DNA from 2 places in the Actinoplanes missouriensis 431 genome. Region 2 is predicted to be linked to the other one. Evidence: riboswitches for the same ligand, from Rfam matches in the RefSeq annotation. Region 2 holds a riboswitch; the other holds the start of a gene.
The links. A riboswitch is a leader RNA that binds a small molecule or an ion and turns the genes downstream of it on or off. The one in region 2 is predicted to bind cyclic di-AMP.

Region 1 (6,834 bases), 3.9 Mb from region 2:
CGGGCCGGGATACGACGGCCACACGTTCTGGGACTCCGAGACCTTCGTTCTGCCGGCTCTGACGTACACCCAGCCCTCCGCGGCGGCCGACGTGCTGCGCTGGCGGCACTCGACGCTGGACCTGGCCCGGGAGCGCGCGCAGACGCTCGGCCTGTCCGGTGCGGCGTTCCCGTGGCGGACGATCCGGGGGCAGGAGTGCTCCGGGTACTGGCCTGCGGGCACCGCGGGCTTCCACATCGGCGCGGACATCGCCGACGCGGTCCGGCGGTACGTGCAGGCCACCGGTGACTACGACTTCGAGCGTGAGGTCGGCCTGGAGCTGCTCGTCGAGACCGCCCGGTTGTGGCGCTCGCTGGGTCACCACGACCGGCACGGGCGCTTCCACATCGACGGCGTGACGGGTCCGGACGAGTACACCGCCGTGGTGAACGACAACATCTACACCAACCTGATGGCGCAGCAGAACCTGATGACCGCGGTCGAGGCCTGCAAGCGGCACCCGGACCTGGCTCGCAAGCTCGGGGTGGACGACGAGGAGGCGGCGTCCTGGCGGGATGCGGCGGCCGCGGTGCACATCCCGTACGACAAGGAGCTCGGCGTCCACCAGCAGTGCGAGGGCTTCACCCGGCTGCAGGAGTGGGACTTCGAGAACACCCCACCCGAGGGCTACCCGCTGCTGCTCAACTTCCCGTACTTCGATCTGTACCGCAAGCAGGTCATCAAGCAGGCCGACCTGGTCATGGCGATGTACATCCGGGGCGACGCGTTCACGCCGGAGGAGAAAGCGCGCAACTTCGCGTACTACGACGCCCGGACCGTCCGTGACTCGTCGCTGTCCGCGTGCATCCAGGCGGTTCTCGCGGCCGAGACCGGTCATCTGGAGCTGGCCCACGACTACCTGGGCGAGGCCGCCCTGATGGACCTGCACGACCTGCACCAGAACGCCCGGGACGGCGTGCACGTGGCGTCGCTGGCCGGTACCTGGATCTCGCTGGTCGCCGGTCTCGGCGGCATGCGGGACTTCAACGGGCAGCTGAGCTTCGCGCCGCGCCTGCCCAGCCGGATCAACAACCTGGAGTTCTCGCTGCTCTGGCGCGGTCTGCGGCTGCGGGTGAACGTGACGGCGGACGAGGTGACCTACTCGCTGCGCAACGGTGGCGGTTCGGCCCGGCTGACGCTCGTGCACCACGGCAAGGAGACCGAGGTCACCCAGGTGCGCCCGGTGACCATGCCGATCCCGCCGGCTCCTCCGGTGGGGTCCGCGCCGTCCCAGCCGCACGGGCGGGCGCCGGTGCGCCGCGCGGTGCACTGAGGCAACGAGAAAAGCCCCCGTCCTCAGCGTGAGGACGGGGGCTTTTCCGATGCCTGAGGCGTTCCCTAGAGCAGGGAGACGTGCACGTGGTCGGTGTGGTCACTGACGCCGTGGTACGCCTTCCAGCCCGACGCCGGGAACCAGATCTTCTTGTACCAGATGACGTAGTAGATCCCGAGCTCGTCGGCGTTACGCACCAGGAACGCCATGAGGTCGTTGCCGTACTTCATCATCTTGTCGTTGTGCGCCGACGAGAATCCGCTCTTCTGCAGCGACCAGTCACAGGCCCGGCCCTTGGGGTGCTCGAACGGCCCGCCGTCACGGTGGCAGCCGACGAACATGTCGAAGCCGGCCTTCTTGACCTCTTTGTACATGTGCAGCGTGCGCTTGGTGATGCAGCCGTTCGTCGTCGGGTCCTTCTGGTTGCAACCCTCCGGCGAGAAACCGCCGCTGGAGTTCCGCGGGGCCGGGTCGGCCTGCGGGGATTTCGCCACCACGAAGCCCTCGGTGAGGGCATTGCCGCCCACCAGTTGCAGGGCTTTCTCCGCGGAGTCCTTCTGCTTCTTCATGAGCGAGGCGTTCTTCTTCTGCGCCTTGACCTCGGCGTCGAGTTTCGCCTTGCTCTCGGCGACCGTGGCGATCGCCTCGTTCAGCTCGTGCAGTTTCTCGTCGTGCAGCTTGTTGATCTCCTCCAGGGAGATCGCCTTGTGCAGGAAGTCGTTCGACGAGTTCGCACCGAGCAGGAAGCCGACGGCGCTCAGGTTGCCCGTCACGTACTGCTCGCGGGCGATCGAGTTCACCTCGGGGATGAGCTTGTCGCGCCGGGTCTCCGCGGCCTTGATCTCGACGTTCAGCTTCGCCTGGGCCTTTGTGGACTTCGTCACGGCAGCCTTGGCCGAGACGTAGCGCCGGTTGGCCGCCTCGATGACGTCGGAGAGGTTGGCGTCGTCGTCCTCTTCCTCCGCGGTCGCGGACGAACCGTTCGGCTCGGCGGAGGCAGGGGTCACCGGCGCCACGAACAACGTCGTAGCCACCAGTGGTGCCAGGGCAAGCATCAGCCACCGGCGGGGACTTGCGGTCATCAACAGTTCCTTCCTAGTCACCGCCGACCGAGTTAGCTGACGGGTTCGGGACGGAAGCAATCCCTACCGCCCGAAGGCGGACTCACCCCACTGACTTGGTTCCCCGGCTCACCTCACGGTGATTAGGCGGCGGCCTGCCGGCTCCTCGGGGGCGGTGCCGTCCTGGCAGGACCGGCGACGAGTTTACCCGAGGAATGGCGCGGTATCAGGGCGGCGAGACGGCCAAAACTGTTACCAGGCAGCGACTTTCCGTAATCAAATCACCTCGCGTGTCCGGGTAATCGCGGAACGTACGAGAACTGTCGATCTGTTGATTGAGTGGGTATGGTCGGTTCCGGTTCCCACCCGGGGACCGCCGCCTAATCGCCCTCGCGGCGAGCCGGGGAACCATATTTCCTCGGGGTGAATCCGCCTTTTGAAGGTGGTAGGGATTGCTTCCGTCCCGAACCCGTCAGCTAACTCGGTCGGCGGCCGACGGAAGGATTCCTTGTGCAGCGAAAGACTGCGCGGCGATTGGCGGCCGTGATGGGGCTGCTCCTCGCCGTGTGCGGGCTGGCGGTCGTGGCGTCACCGGCCACCGCCGCTCCCGGTGACAACGGTGACGACGGCGAGGGCGGCTCCAAGTCTCTCGTCGAGCAGCTGGAGGACGCCTCTCGCGGTTACGTGGAGGCGAAGGCGAAGCTCAAGTCCTCCAAGAAGAAGCAGACCGAGCTGACGGCGGAGCTCAAGAAGCTGGACGCCCAGGTCGGCCCCCAGCAGGCGGCCCTCGACGAGATCGCCTCCCAGGCATACACGTCGGGCCGGATGGGCGGGATGAGCGCGCTCGTCAACGCGAGCGACACCGGCAGCTTCATCGACCGGACCATGATCCTGTCGACCGTCGCGGCCGATCAGAACGCCGCGATCGAGGAGCTCAAGACGACCCTCGACTCCCGGCGCAAGGCCAAGCTCACCCTCGACGCCACCATCAAGGACCAGCAGAAGCAGGTCAACGTGATGGCGAAGAAGAAGCTGCAGGCCGAGACCGCGCTGAAGAAGGCGAACCAGGGCGCCGACGCGTCGTCGTCGAGTGACGGCGGTGGCAGCGCCAAGGCCGATCCGGCGCCGAGCGGCTCAGGGTCCGGCTGCACCGAGAAGGACCCGACCAGCAGCGGCTGCCTCACCCCGCGCACCCTGCACGCGCTGAAGCAGGCCCAGAAGGACGGGTTCACCCGGTACGTGCACTGCTTCCGCGAGCAGAACAGCGGTGAGCACCCGAAGGGCCGGGCCTGCGACTTCGCGGCCGACAAGAACGGCTTCGGCGGGGACGCCACGGGTGCCAGCAAGACCTACGGCACCAACCTGGCGAACTACTTCATCAACAACGCGGACGCGCTCGACGTGCTCTACGTGATCTGGTACCGCCGGATCTGGCTGCCGAGCAGTGGCTGGAAGTCGTACAGCGGAGCGGGCGGCGACCCCTCCAGCGACCACACCAACCACGTGCATCTCTCGGTCCGCTAAAGATCAAAACCCCTCGGGGGTACGGGTCCTACTTGCGCATGTAGGACTCGTACTCCCGCATCACCTCGTCGGTGGGGCCGTCCGCCCGGATCAGGCCGGACTCCAGCCAGATGCACCTGTCGCAGGTGTCCCGGATCGACTGCTCACTGTGGCTGACCAGGAAGACCGTGCCGGCCTCGGCGCGCAGCTCACGCACCCGCGCCTCGCTCCGGCGGCGGAACTTGGCGTCACCCGTCGCCAGCGCCTCGTCGATCAGCAGCACGTCGTGCTGCTTCGCGGCGGCGATCGAGAACTTCAGACGGGCGGCCATGCCGGACGAGTAGGTCCGCATCGGCAGCGACGAGAAGTCGCCGCGCTCGTTGATGCCGGAGAACTCGATGATCCCGTCCTTCTTCTCCTTCACCTCGGCCGGTGACATGCCCATCGCGAGGCAGCCCAGCTCGACGTTGCGATCGCCGGGGAGCTCGTTCATCAGGGCCGCGTTCACGCCGAGCAGGGAGGGCTGGCCGGCCGCGTAGATCGCGCCCTTGGCCACCGGGAGCAGACCCGCGACCGCGCGCAGCAGGGTCGACTTGCCCGAGCCGTTGCTGCCGATCAGACCGATCGCCTCACCCCGGTACGCGGTGAAGCTCACACCTTTGACGGCGTGCACCTCGCGCACATTCGCCGATTTCGTACCGGTGACCATGCGCTTGAAGCTGGCGAGCGGGCTGCCCGTGCCCGGAGCGGCCGAGCCGAACACCTTGTAGATGATGTGGGCGTCGTCAGCGACGACGGTGGGGATGAGTTCGTTGTCAGCCACGGCCGTAGCCCTTCTCTCCGCGCCAGAAGTAGGTGAATCCGCCGATACCCACGACCACGCTCCACGCGAGCGCCTCGAGCCACAGCACGACCGGTGAGCCGGCCAGCGTGACGCCCTCCAGCAGCGCGTGGCGGAACAGCTCGATGAAGATCAGCATCGGGTTCGCCTCGACCAGGGCGAGCTGCCAGCCGTCGAGCTTGTCCTCGAAGAGGGTCACCGGGTAGAGGACGGCGGACCCGTACATCCAGAAGCGCATGATGAACGGGATCAGCTGCTTGATGTCGCGGTTCTTCGAGCCGTACCGCGCCATGAACATCGCCAGGCCGGTGTTGAAGAACGACTGCAGGGCCAGCAGCGGCAGCAGGAGCAGCCACTGCACGGTGATCGGCTCGCCGGTGATCAGGACGATGCCGATCAGCACGACCAGGGCCACCACGAAGTTCCGGATCTCCACCAGGGCGACCGAGAGGGGCAGGCTGGCCCGCGGGAAGTGCAGCGCCCGGATCAGGCCGAGGTTTCCGGTGATCGCGTTCTGTCCGCCCTGCACGATCGACTGGGTGAACTGGAAGACGAAGACACCGATGCAGAGGTACGCCGGGAAGTTGTCGACACCGCGGCTGGTTCCGATGATCACGCCGAAGATCAGGTAGTAGACCGCGGCGTTGATGATCGGTGTGAGCACCTGCCACACCGTGCCGAGCTTCGTGCTGCCCAGCGAAGACGTCATCTTCGCGCTGGCGTGTGCCCGGATGAAGTGCCGGTAGGACCACAGCTGACGCGTGTACTCGGGGAGGCTGGGAAGCCGCCCGGACGCCGTCAGGCCGTGTCGGCGAGCGAGCTCCTTGGGCGAGAGCCCGGTGCCGGTCTCGGCGACCGCCGTCTCTGGCATGGGGTGGTGCTCCGATCTAATCGGCCCGGCGGAGGCGGGGGGCTCCGGTGGCTTGCTCGAGGACACAGCTAGCAAGCATGACAGGCGCTCGCCGTCCCCGTTGGAACGGGTTCGTATCGACGTGCCAGAACGCTAGCTGACCAAACGGCGGAACGCAACCGTTACGTCGTAGCGTTATAGTGACTCTGTGGCGACAACTAAGCGCGCACCTGCCGGAGCGGCGGTGCTCCGAGGCGATATCACCGTGGCGATCCGTAACGCGGTGATGAACGAGTTGGCGGAAGTCGGCTATGGCCGATTGTCCATCGAGGCGGTGGCTCGCCGTGCGGGGGTGGGCAAGACCGCGATCTACCGGCGCTGGAGCAACAAGCTCGAGATGGTCATGGAGATCGTCTCGGACGTTGCCGAGCGCAAGGTGCCGCTTCCGGACACCGGGAGTTTCGCCGGCGATCTCGAGCTGCTCATGATGATCGTCAGCCGGGCGCTCCAGCACCGGATAGCGTCCCAGATCATCCCGGATCTGATGGCCGAGGCGGCCCGCAACCCGCAGATCGCCGAGACCCTCCAGCGGGCGCTCCGCACGCATCAGCAGGCTCTCGCCGAGAAATTGGTGGGCCAGGCAGTCGCACGCGGCGAGCTTCCCGAGGGTACGGATGCCGGCCTCGCCGTCGACATGATGCTCGGGCCGCTCTACTGGCGTCTCGCGATCGCGCGGGAGCCGGTCGCCGACGACTACCTGGAGAAGCTCGCGCTGGCGGTGACCGGGGCGCTGCGGGCCGCGCACCCGTAAGTCACCCGGTTCGCACCGGTTCGCAACTCAGGAACCGCTGGGAAGCGTCCCGCGACGGCCGAAGGAAGGGGCTGACCCCGACCGCCGTCCGAAAGTGGTGACGATGACCACCCCCAGCGAGCCCCACGTCGACTTCACCGTGCTCGACGCCGCCGCCCTGCTCGCGATCGCCATGGGCGGCGCCGCTGACGTGTCCGCGCGCCCGCTCAGCGGCACCCCGAAGGTGGTGCGGGATGCCGCCCTGGTGGGCGCCTGGCGCAGCCCGGACGGGACGGTCCAGCTGCGTCTGCACACCGACGGCACGTACGCGGGAGCGGTCGCCGGCCGCCGCCAGGCCGCCCGCGGCACCTACGACATCAAGGACGGCGACGTGGTGCTGCACGACGTCTCCGGCCTGAACACGCCGGTGCACGTCCTCGACGGCGAGCTGGAGATGGCCGGGCACCGGCTGCTCCC
Region 2 (6,834 bases):
AGCATCGGCGCGTAGGTGTCGTCCGGCGGGTCGTACCCCATCGGGTCGGCGAGCAGCGGGACGTTGCGGTACGCGGGATCACCGGCGAACGGGCTCGGGTCGGCCGCGCACTCGCGGGGCCAGCGGAGGTCCAGGATCAGCGCCAGGCCGAGGTCGCGCAGCGCGGTCACCGAGGCGGGCGTGAGCAGCCCGAGGCTGTCCGAGCGGATCAGCGCCCCGGCACGGATCGCGCCGCCGTCAGCGGTCGGTGTGCCACCGAGATCGCGGGCGTTGCTGCAGTCCGGCCAGTCGAGCTTCATGGCGGCCAGCGTAGGCGACGCCGGCGGGGCGGCCGGGCTCTTCGTCGCCGTGCCCGGGGCCGCCGTGCCCCCGGTTGCCGCGCCCGGGGTTGCCGCGCCCCTGGCTGTCGTGCCCCGGCTCGTCCTGCTCGTCGCTGACCTGCTTGTCGCCGGCGCTGTGGTGATCGCCGGCCGGCCTGCGCGGGGCCGGGATGAAGGCGCGGGGGTCACGGGTCATGGGCGGGACCGGGGTGACGGCGGGACGGTGCCGGCGGAGCAGGGCGTAGGCGGCAGCGGTCAGCAGCCCTCCGGCGACGGCGTCGAGCCAGTAGTGGTTGCCGGTCGCCACGATCACCAGCAGGGTGATCGCCGGGTGGAGCAGCCACAGCGCCCGGCGCCGGCCACCGATCGCGGCCATCAGGGCGACGGCCACCACCAGGGCCCAGCCGAAGTGCAGGGACGGCATCGCGGCGTACTGGTTGGAGAGGTGGTCGGTCTCCGGGTTGCCGTAGACGGCCGGGCCGAACAGGTGGCCCAGGTCGAGCATGCCGGTCTCGCCGAGCATCCGCGGCGGCGCGAGCGGGATCACGAAGTGCACCAGCAGCGCGGACCCGGTGAGCAGGGTCAGCACGTTGCGGGTCCAGCGGTAGTGCGCGGGCCGGTACAGGTAGAGCCAGATCAGGGTGGCCGCGGTGGCCGGGAAGTGGACGTACGCGTAGTAGCTGTTGGCGGCCTCGACCAGGGCGTGCCAGTCGAGCAGCGCGCGCTGCACGGTCAGCTCGCTCGGCAGGTGCAGCCAGCGCTCGACGTCCCAGACCGCCCGGGCGTTGCGGAACGCCTCGTCGACGTGGCCGTCGGCGGCCAGCCGGCCCACCTTGTAGACCATGAACAGGGCGGCTACCAGGGATAATTCGCGTAGGGCCGAGAGGATGCCGGAGCGGGCCACGGCGGGGCGACGTTCAACGGCAAGGCTGTGGTCGACGGCTTGCTCGGTCACGGCTGGCTCCCGATCGGATCGTCCGGTGCAGTGCCCGGCGCGAGTGGGGTGGGGTTCGGCACCCGGACGCCGGTGGCGCGCGGGTGACGGCCGATCAAGCAGAGCCTGAATTCGCCATGACAGTTCCCCCGGTCATCAACGCAGGGTGAAAGCATCCGGCGATCTTGCAGCTTGTGCAAGATTTAACGGCGTAATAGTGATGTAACGCGCATCGGAAACACGCCTGTTACATCCGGTCGGCCCTGCCGGTGGTGAGCAGGACCGCCGCGGTGACGAGCGCGAGCGCCGGCAGCGGAGCGCGGGCGCTCACCCCGTACCCCAGGAGGAGCGCGACCGTCGCGACTGCCGCGACCCACCCGGTGCGCACCGCGCGGCGCGTCCGGACCGGCAGCAGCGTCAGGCAGCGCCACGGCAGCAGCCCCGCCGGAACCAGCACCCGCAGGCCGAAACCGATCATCACGAGGGCCACCGTGACGGCGGCCGCGCGGGCGGCGAGCAGCCAGGACGGCCAGAGCAGCGCGCAGCCGGTCAGAAGCAGGACCAGCGGGACCCCGGCGGCGAGACCCCGGCGGAACCCGCCGAGCAGGCCGCGGATCGGCCAGGTCAGCGCGGTGACGTCGAGCTTGTCCGGATGGTCGGCGGCCAGTTCACGCAGGCCGCGCAGCGACGAGCGCACCCGGAGACGTTCCGCGTCGAGCAGGGCGATCAGCCAGCGGCCGTCCGGGTTGCCGGGATCCTCGGCCAGGGCCGCTGCCACCGCTGCCCGGGCCGCCCCGCGGTGGCCGGCGTGCCGCTCGATCTCGGCGAGGGTGAGCAGGTCGGCGACCGAACGGGGGTCCAGGGACAGGGCCCGCCGGGCGGCCTCGCGGGCCCCATCGACGTCGCGGCGGGCCGACAGGACACGGGCCAGGACCCGGTACGCCGGTGGGTGCGCCGGGTCGAGGCGGACCGCTTCCCGTGCCTCCCGGAGAGCCTCGGCGGTACGGGCCTCGCCGGACTCGGGGTGCTCGGCCGGCTCGGGCGGGAGCGTCAGCAGGCACTCGGCTCGTTCGATGTGGGTGCCGGACAGGTGGGGCGCCGCCGCCACCGCCGCGTCCGCCGCCGCCAGGGCCTCGGTGCGCCGGCCCTGCAGGCGCAGCAGGCCGGCCAGCAGCGCCAGCAGCTCCGGGTCCGCGGGAAGCTGGACGAGGCCGCGGCGGACCTCGGTCTCGGCGTCGGAGAGCCGGTTCACCCCGGCCAGCGCCCGCGCCCGCGAGGCGGCCGTCACCGCGGCAGCGCGCGCGGCGCCGGGCCGCTCGCCGATGTCACCAGATCGCGTGCTCGTCCCGCCGGACCATGCCCTCTGCCGTGAGCGAGCGCTCTCACCTGACCTTGCGCTTCTTCAGGTACGCCGCCAGGTCGTCGTACTCGCCGCTCTCGTTGGCGAACATCGCCACGTTGCGGGCGGTCGCGAACCACGCGTCGGTCGACGGGCGCACCTCGCGGGCGGCGGCCATCATGTCCGCCTGGCCGATCATCCGGATCTCGCCGGACGCGATCGAGTCGCGCATCGCGTACTCCGCGGCGGTCTCGCACAGGTGCGCCAGGTCCGCGCCGGAGTAGTGCTCGGTGGCCGCCGCGACCTGCTCCAGGTCGATGCCGGCGACCGGCCGGTCACGCAGGTGGAACTCACAAATCGCGGCGCGGGCCGGGCGGTCCGGCGGCAGCACCAGCACGGTGCGGTCCAGGCGTCCCGGCCGCCGCAGCGCGGCGTCGACGTCCCACGGCGCGTTCGTGGCCGCCAGGACGAACACCCCGTCGTTGCCGCCCTGGACCCCGTCCAGCTCGGTGAGCAGCTGGTTCACCACGGTCCGCATCGACGACTGGAGCTGGCTGCGCTTGTGGCCGAGCGCGTCGATCTCGTCCAGGAAGAGAACGCACGGCGCGTGGCCGCGCGCCGACTCGAACAGGTCGTGCAGGTTCTTCTCCGAGCTGCCGACCCACATGTTCAGCACGTCGGTGATGCTCAGCGAGATGAACGCCGCGCCCATCTCACCGGCGACCGCGCGGGCCAGGAACGTCTTGCCGCAGCCGGGCGGGCCGTAGAGCAGCAGGCCGCCGCGGAGGCTCTTGCCGAACAGCGTCCGCAGTTTCGGGTTGCGCAGCGGGCCGAGGAAGGAGACCTCGAGGCGCTTCTTCACGTCCGCCATGCCGCCGACGTCGGCGAGGGTGATCGTGGCGCTCTCCACGTCGAAGATGCGGTCCTGGTGCCCCTGGATCGGGTCCGGCTCGCCGGTGCGAGTGAACCGGGGCGGGACGACGTCGCCGAACTGCTGCTCCATGGCCGACCAGTCGACGCCGGTGGGCTGCTGCACCGGCGGGGACTGTGCCGGCTGAGGCTGTGCCGGCTGAGGCTGTGCCGGCTCGGACGGTCCGGCCGGCTGCGGGGCCGGACTCGGCGGCGACGGGGTTCCGAGCGCCCGGCCCATCAGCTGCTGGGCGGTGACGTTGCCCGGCTCGCGGGCGAGCACCTGAGCGGCGTGCCCGATCGCCTCCGCGCCGCGGTCCGCCGCCACCAGCAGCTCGGCCAGGTGCAGGCGCAGCGGGAGGTCGTCGGGGCGGGCCTGCACCGCGGCGGTGAGGCTGTCGATCAAGGGGTCGCTCATGACAGGCGATTATGCCCCGGCCGGGTGAGGCGGTGCCCGGTACTGCCCCGGACCGGCGTAGCGAGGACGGCTCGGTGAGGCCGGTCACGGGGAAGGGACGTACCCATGAAAAAAGACCGCCCGGGAAAGGGCGGTCTTTCCTCAGCGGTTTCTAGCCCGGCCGGCGATATCCCGCGATGGGGCCGCGGTCGATCGTCGCCATCCGCACGTGGTCGCCCGTGTGCGGCGCGTGCACCACCTTGCCGCCGCCGATGTAGATGGCGACGTGGTGCACATCGGAGTAGTAGAAGACCAGGTCACCCGGCTTCAACTCGCTCCGGCTGACCGGCGTGGTCGAGCCGTACTGGTCTTTCGTGTAGTGCTCGAGGTGCACACCCACAGCCGCCCACGCCTCCTGCGTCAGGCCCGAGCAGTCGTAACTGTTCGGACCGTTGGAGCCGAAGACGTAGGGTTTGCCGATCAGGTCGCACGCCCGCTGGGCCGCGCGACCGCCCTTGTCGTTGGTGTAGGTGACCGGGCAGGGGCCGGTGCGCAGCGCGCCGTCGTCGACGTTCGCCTTGCCGTAGGCCGCGATCCGGAGCTCCTGGAGCTCCTTGATCTCTTTCTCGATCGCCTTCTTCTTCGACGCCAGGTCCTTGTCCCGGGCGCCGATCTCGTCGGCGAGCTGATCCACCTTCGCCTTGTCACCCGCGTACTTGTCGCGGAGCTGCGCCACGTGCTCGATCGACTCGGTCTGGTGCTGGGCGAGCTGGTCGAGCAGCGCGAGCTTCTCGGTCAGCGACGTCGGCGAACCACTGATGACCATCGCGTTGAACGCGTTCGGCGGGCCCTGCATGTACGCGTCCACGGCCATGCCCCGGACCTGGGCCATGGCGACATCCACCTTCACCTGCAGTGGCTTGAGCGTCTTCGCAAGCGTTGTCTGCTGCTTGCGCAGCTTCTTCAGCTTGGTGTGCACCGAGTTGTACTCCTCGATGACGGGCTCGAGATTGTTCCACTGCTCGTCGATCTTCTTCTCGACGCTTGCCGGCGTGGGCTCGGCATGGGCAACGGCGGGACCAGTGAGAACGATTCCGGCCGCGGCCATTACGCAGAGCAAACCGCGTAAGAGGCCTTTCCGTTTCACTTAGGTGCGTTGTCCTTTCTTCCCATCGAAACCGCCGACCGGGTTAGCTGACGGGTTCGGGCGGGAAGCTGCCCGGCCGCCCGGAAAGGAGCGGCTTCACCCCGGGACTACCTGGGTCCCCGGCACGCCTCGTCCCGCGATCGGGGCCTCGGCGTTTAGGCGGCGGAACGGCAGATCGGCCGGGTGGACGATTGGGGGGCTACCGAACCGGGGACCACCGTACCGGGCACGGAACGCCGAAGAAAAGGTCGCCCGCGTGGCGAAACCGTGCGCACCATTCCCCTTACGCAGCGTGGCTAAAATGGCCACGCATTGATCGCTCTCCCGAGCCAGGGCACCACCAAGATCACTGTGGGTAGCACCAAGAGGCCCGCCGCCGCGGCGCTCGCGGCGATCGTCAGCGACCGGCTCTCCGGCAGATCGAGGCGCGCCACGCGACGCCGCCGGGTCTCCCCCGCCGCCCCCTCGGCGAGCGGCAGCGCGTCGGCGAGACGACCCAGCGCGGCCCGCAGCGGCGCCGGCCCGGTGCGGCGCCGCGCGGCATCGTCGGCCACCATCTCCAGCAGCAGGTGTACGGCGTCGAGCGGCACCCGGCTGCGCAGCAGTTTCGGGACCGCCTGATAGAAGGCGGTGAACGACTCCATCACCAGCTCGTGCCGGTGTCGCAGGTGAGCGCGCTCGTGCGCCAGCACCGCGTCCACCTGCTCGCGGTCGAGGACCTGCAGCACCGCGTCGCTGAGCACCACACGCGGCTCGCGGCCGGGCACGCAGTACGCCATCGGCAGCGCGCCGTCGAGGATCCGCACCTCGCCGCCCTTGATGTCGTCGCGGCGCTCCACCCGGTCCAGCAGGTCCACCAGGGTCCGGTGCCGGTCACGCCGGGCGCGGGCCCGGGAGGTCACCTTGGCGAGCGAGATGAGCAGCCGGATCACGATGGTCGCGGCGATGGCGAGCGACAGGACGAGCGCGACCACGGTCTCCGGGTGACGCGCGCCGGCCGCGCGGGTCACCTCCTCCGGGGCGGCGAGCACCACCCCGAGCGCGCAGAGCACCGAGGTCAGGGTGAGCGCCTGCCAGAGCAGGACGCCGGCGACGGGGGCCCGGTCGGGCCACGCCGCCTTCGCCAGGATGCCCGGCACGATCAGCGAGAGGGTCAGACCGAGCCCGCCGAGCAGGAGCGCGGTCACGGTTTCCGGTCGGCTGCCGCTTTGAGCGCCGCGGCCAGGGCCTCCGGCGGGAGCTGGCCCATGAAGTACGCCAGGGCGGCGTCCCGGTCCGGGGTGGCGCTGAGCGCGTCGAACATCAGGCCGGCGGTCATCTCCTCGCGGGTCTGCGCCGGGGCGTAGCGGTAGGCGCGGTCCGCTTTCTGCTGGGTGACCAGGCCTTTCTTGGCGAGCCGGTCGAGCACGGTCATCACCGTCGTGTACGCCAGGTCGCGGTCCCGGCTGAGCAGCTCGTGCACCTGGCGGACGGTCAGCGGCTCGCGGGCGTCCCAGAGCTTCGTCATCACCTCGCGCTCGAGGTCCCCCATAGCCATGCTTCGAGCTTACCCCCTCCTACTTCAGCTTGTCGTACTACGCGACGTAGTATCTACTACGAAGCGTCGTACTACGTTGGGGGAACCCGTGGACGTGCTTGACCTGACCCGGCTGCAGTTCGCGGTCGTCACGATCTACCACTACCTGTTCGTGCCGCTGTCGATCTGCCTCGCGGCGACCGCGGCCGGGCTGCAGCTCGCCTGGATGCGGACGTCGCGGGAGAAATACCTGCACCTGACGAAGTTCGTCG

Region 1: it holds a riboswitch for cyclic di-AMP, as region 2 does, so the genes downstream of both, AMIS_RS02035 (coiled-coil domain-containing protein) here and AMIS_RS24585 (C40 family peptidase) in region 2, are expected to answer to the same signal.

The regions. Positions count from the first base shown of each region.
Region 1 is NC_017093.1:422,250-429,083, forward strand. It holds gene AMIS_RS02030 (glycoside hydrolase family 65 protein) at 1-1,312, shown strand, start outside; gene AMIS_RS02035 (coiled-coil domain-containing protein) at 1,378-2,394, opposite strand; cyclic di-AMP (ydaO/yuaA leader) riboswitch at 2,401-2,533, opposite strand; cyclic di-AMP (ydaO/yuaA leader) riboswitch at 2,741-2,880, shown strand; gene AMIS_RS02040 (coiled-coil domain-containing protein) at 2,884-3,897, shown strand; gene AMIS_RS02045 (ABC transporter ATP-binding protein) at 3,926-4,699, opposite strand; gene AMIS_RS02050 (ABC transporter permease) at 4,692-5,588, opposite strand; gene AMIS_RS02055 (TetR/AcrR family transcriptional regulator) at 5,812-6,378, shown strand; gene AMIS_RS02060 (Atu4866 domain-containing protein) at 6,482-6,834, shown strand, end outside.
Region 2 is NC_017093.1:5,295,644-5,302,477, forward strand. It holds gene AMIS_RS24565 (tyrosine-protein phosphatase) at 1-299, opposite strand, end outside; gene AMIS_RS24570 (phosphatase PAP2 family protein) at 238-1,275, opposite strand; gene AMIS_RS24575 (tetratricopeptide repeat protein) at 1,502-2,542, opposite strand; gene AMIS_RS24580 (AAA family ATPase) at 2,637-3,920, opposite strand; gene AMIS_RS24585 (C40 family peptidase) at 4,072-5,007, opposite strand; cyclic di-AMP (ydaO/yuaA leader) riboswitch at 5,064-5,210, opposite strand; gene AMIS_RS24590 (M56 family metallopeptidase) at 5,343-6,233, opposite strand; gene AMIS_RS24595 (BlaI/MecI/CopY family transcriptional regulator) at 6,230-6,583, opposite strand; gene AMIS_RS24600 (cytochrome ubiquinol oxidase subunit I) at 6,672-6,834, shown strand, end outside.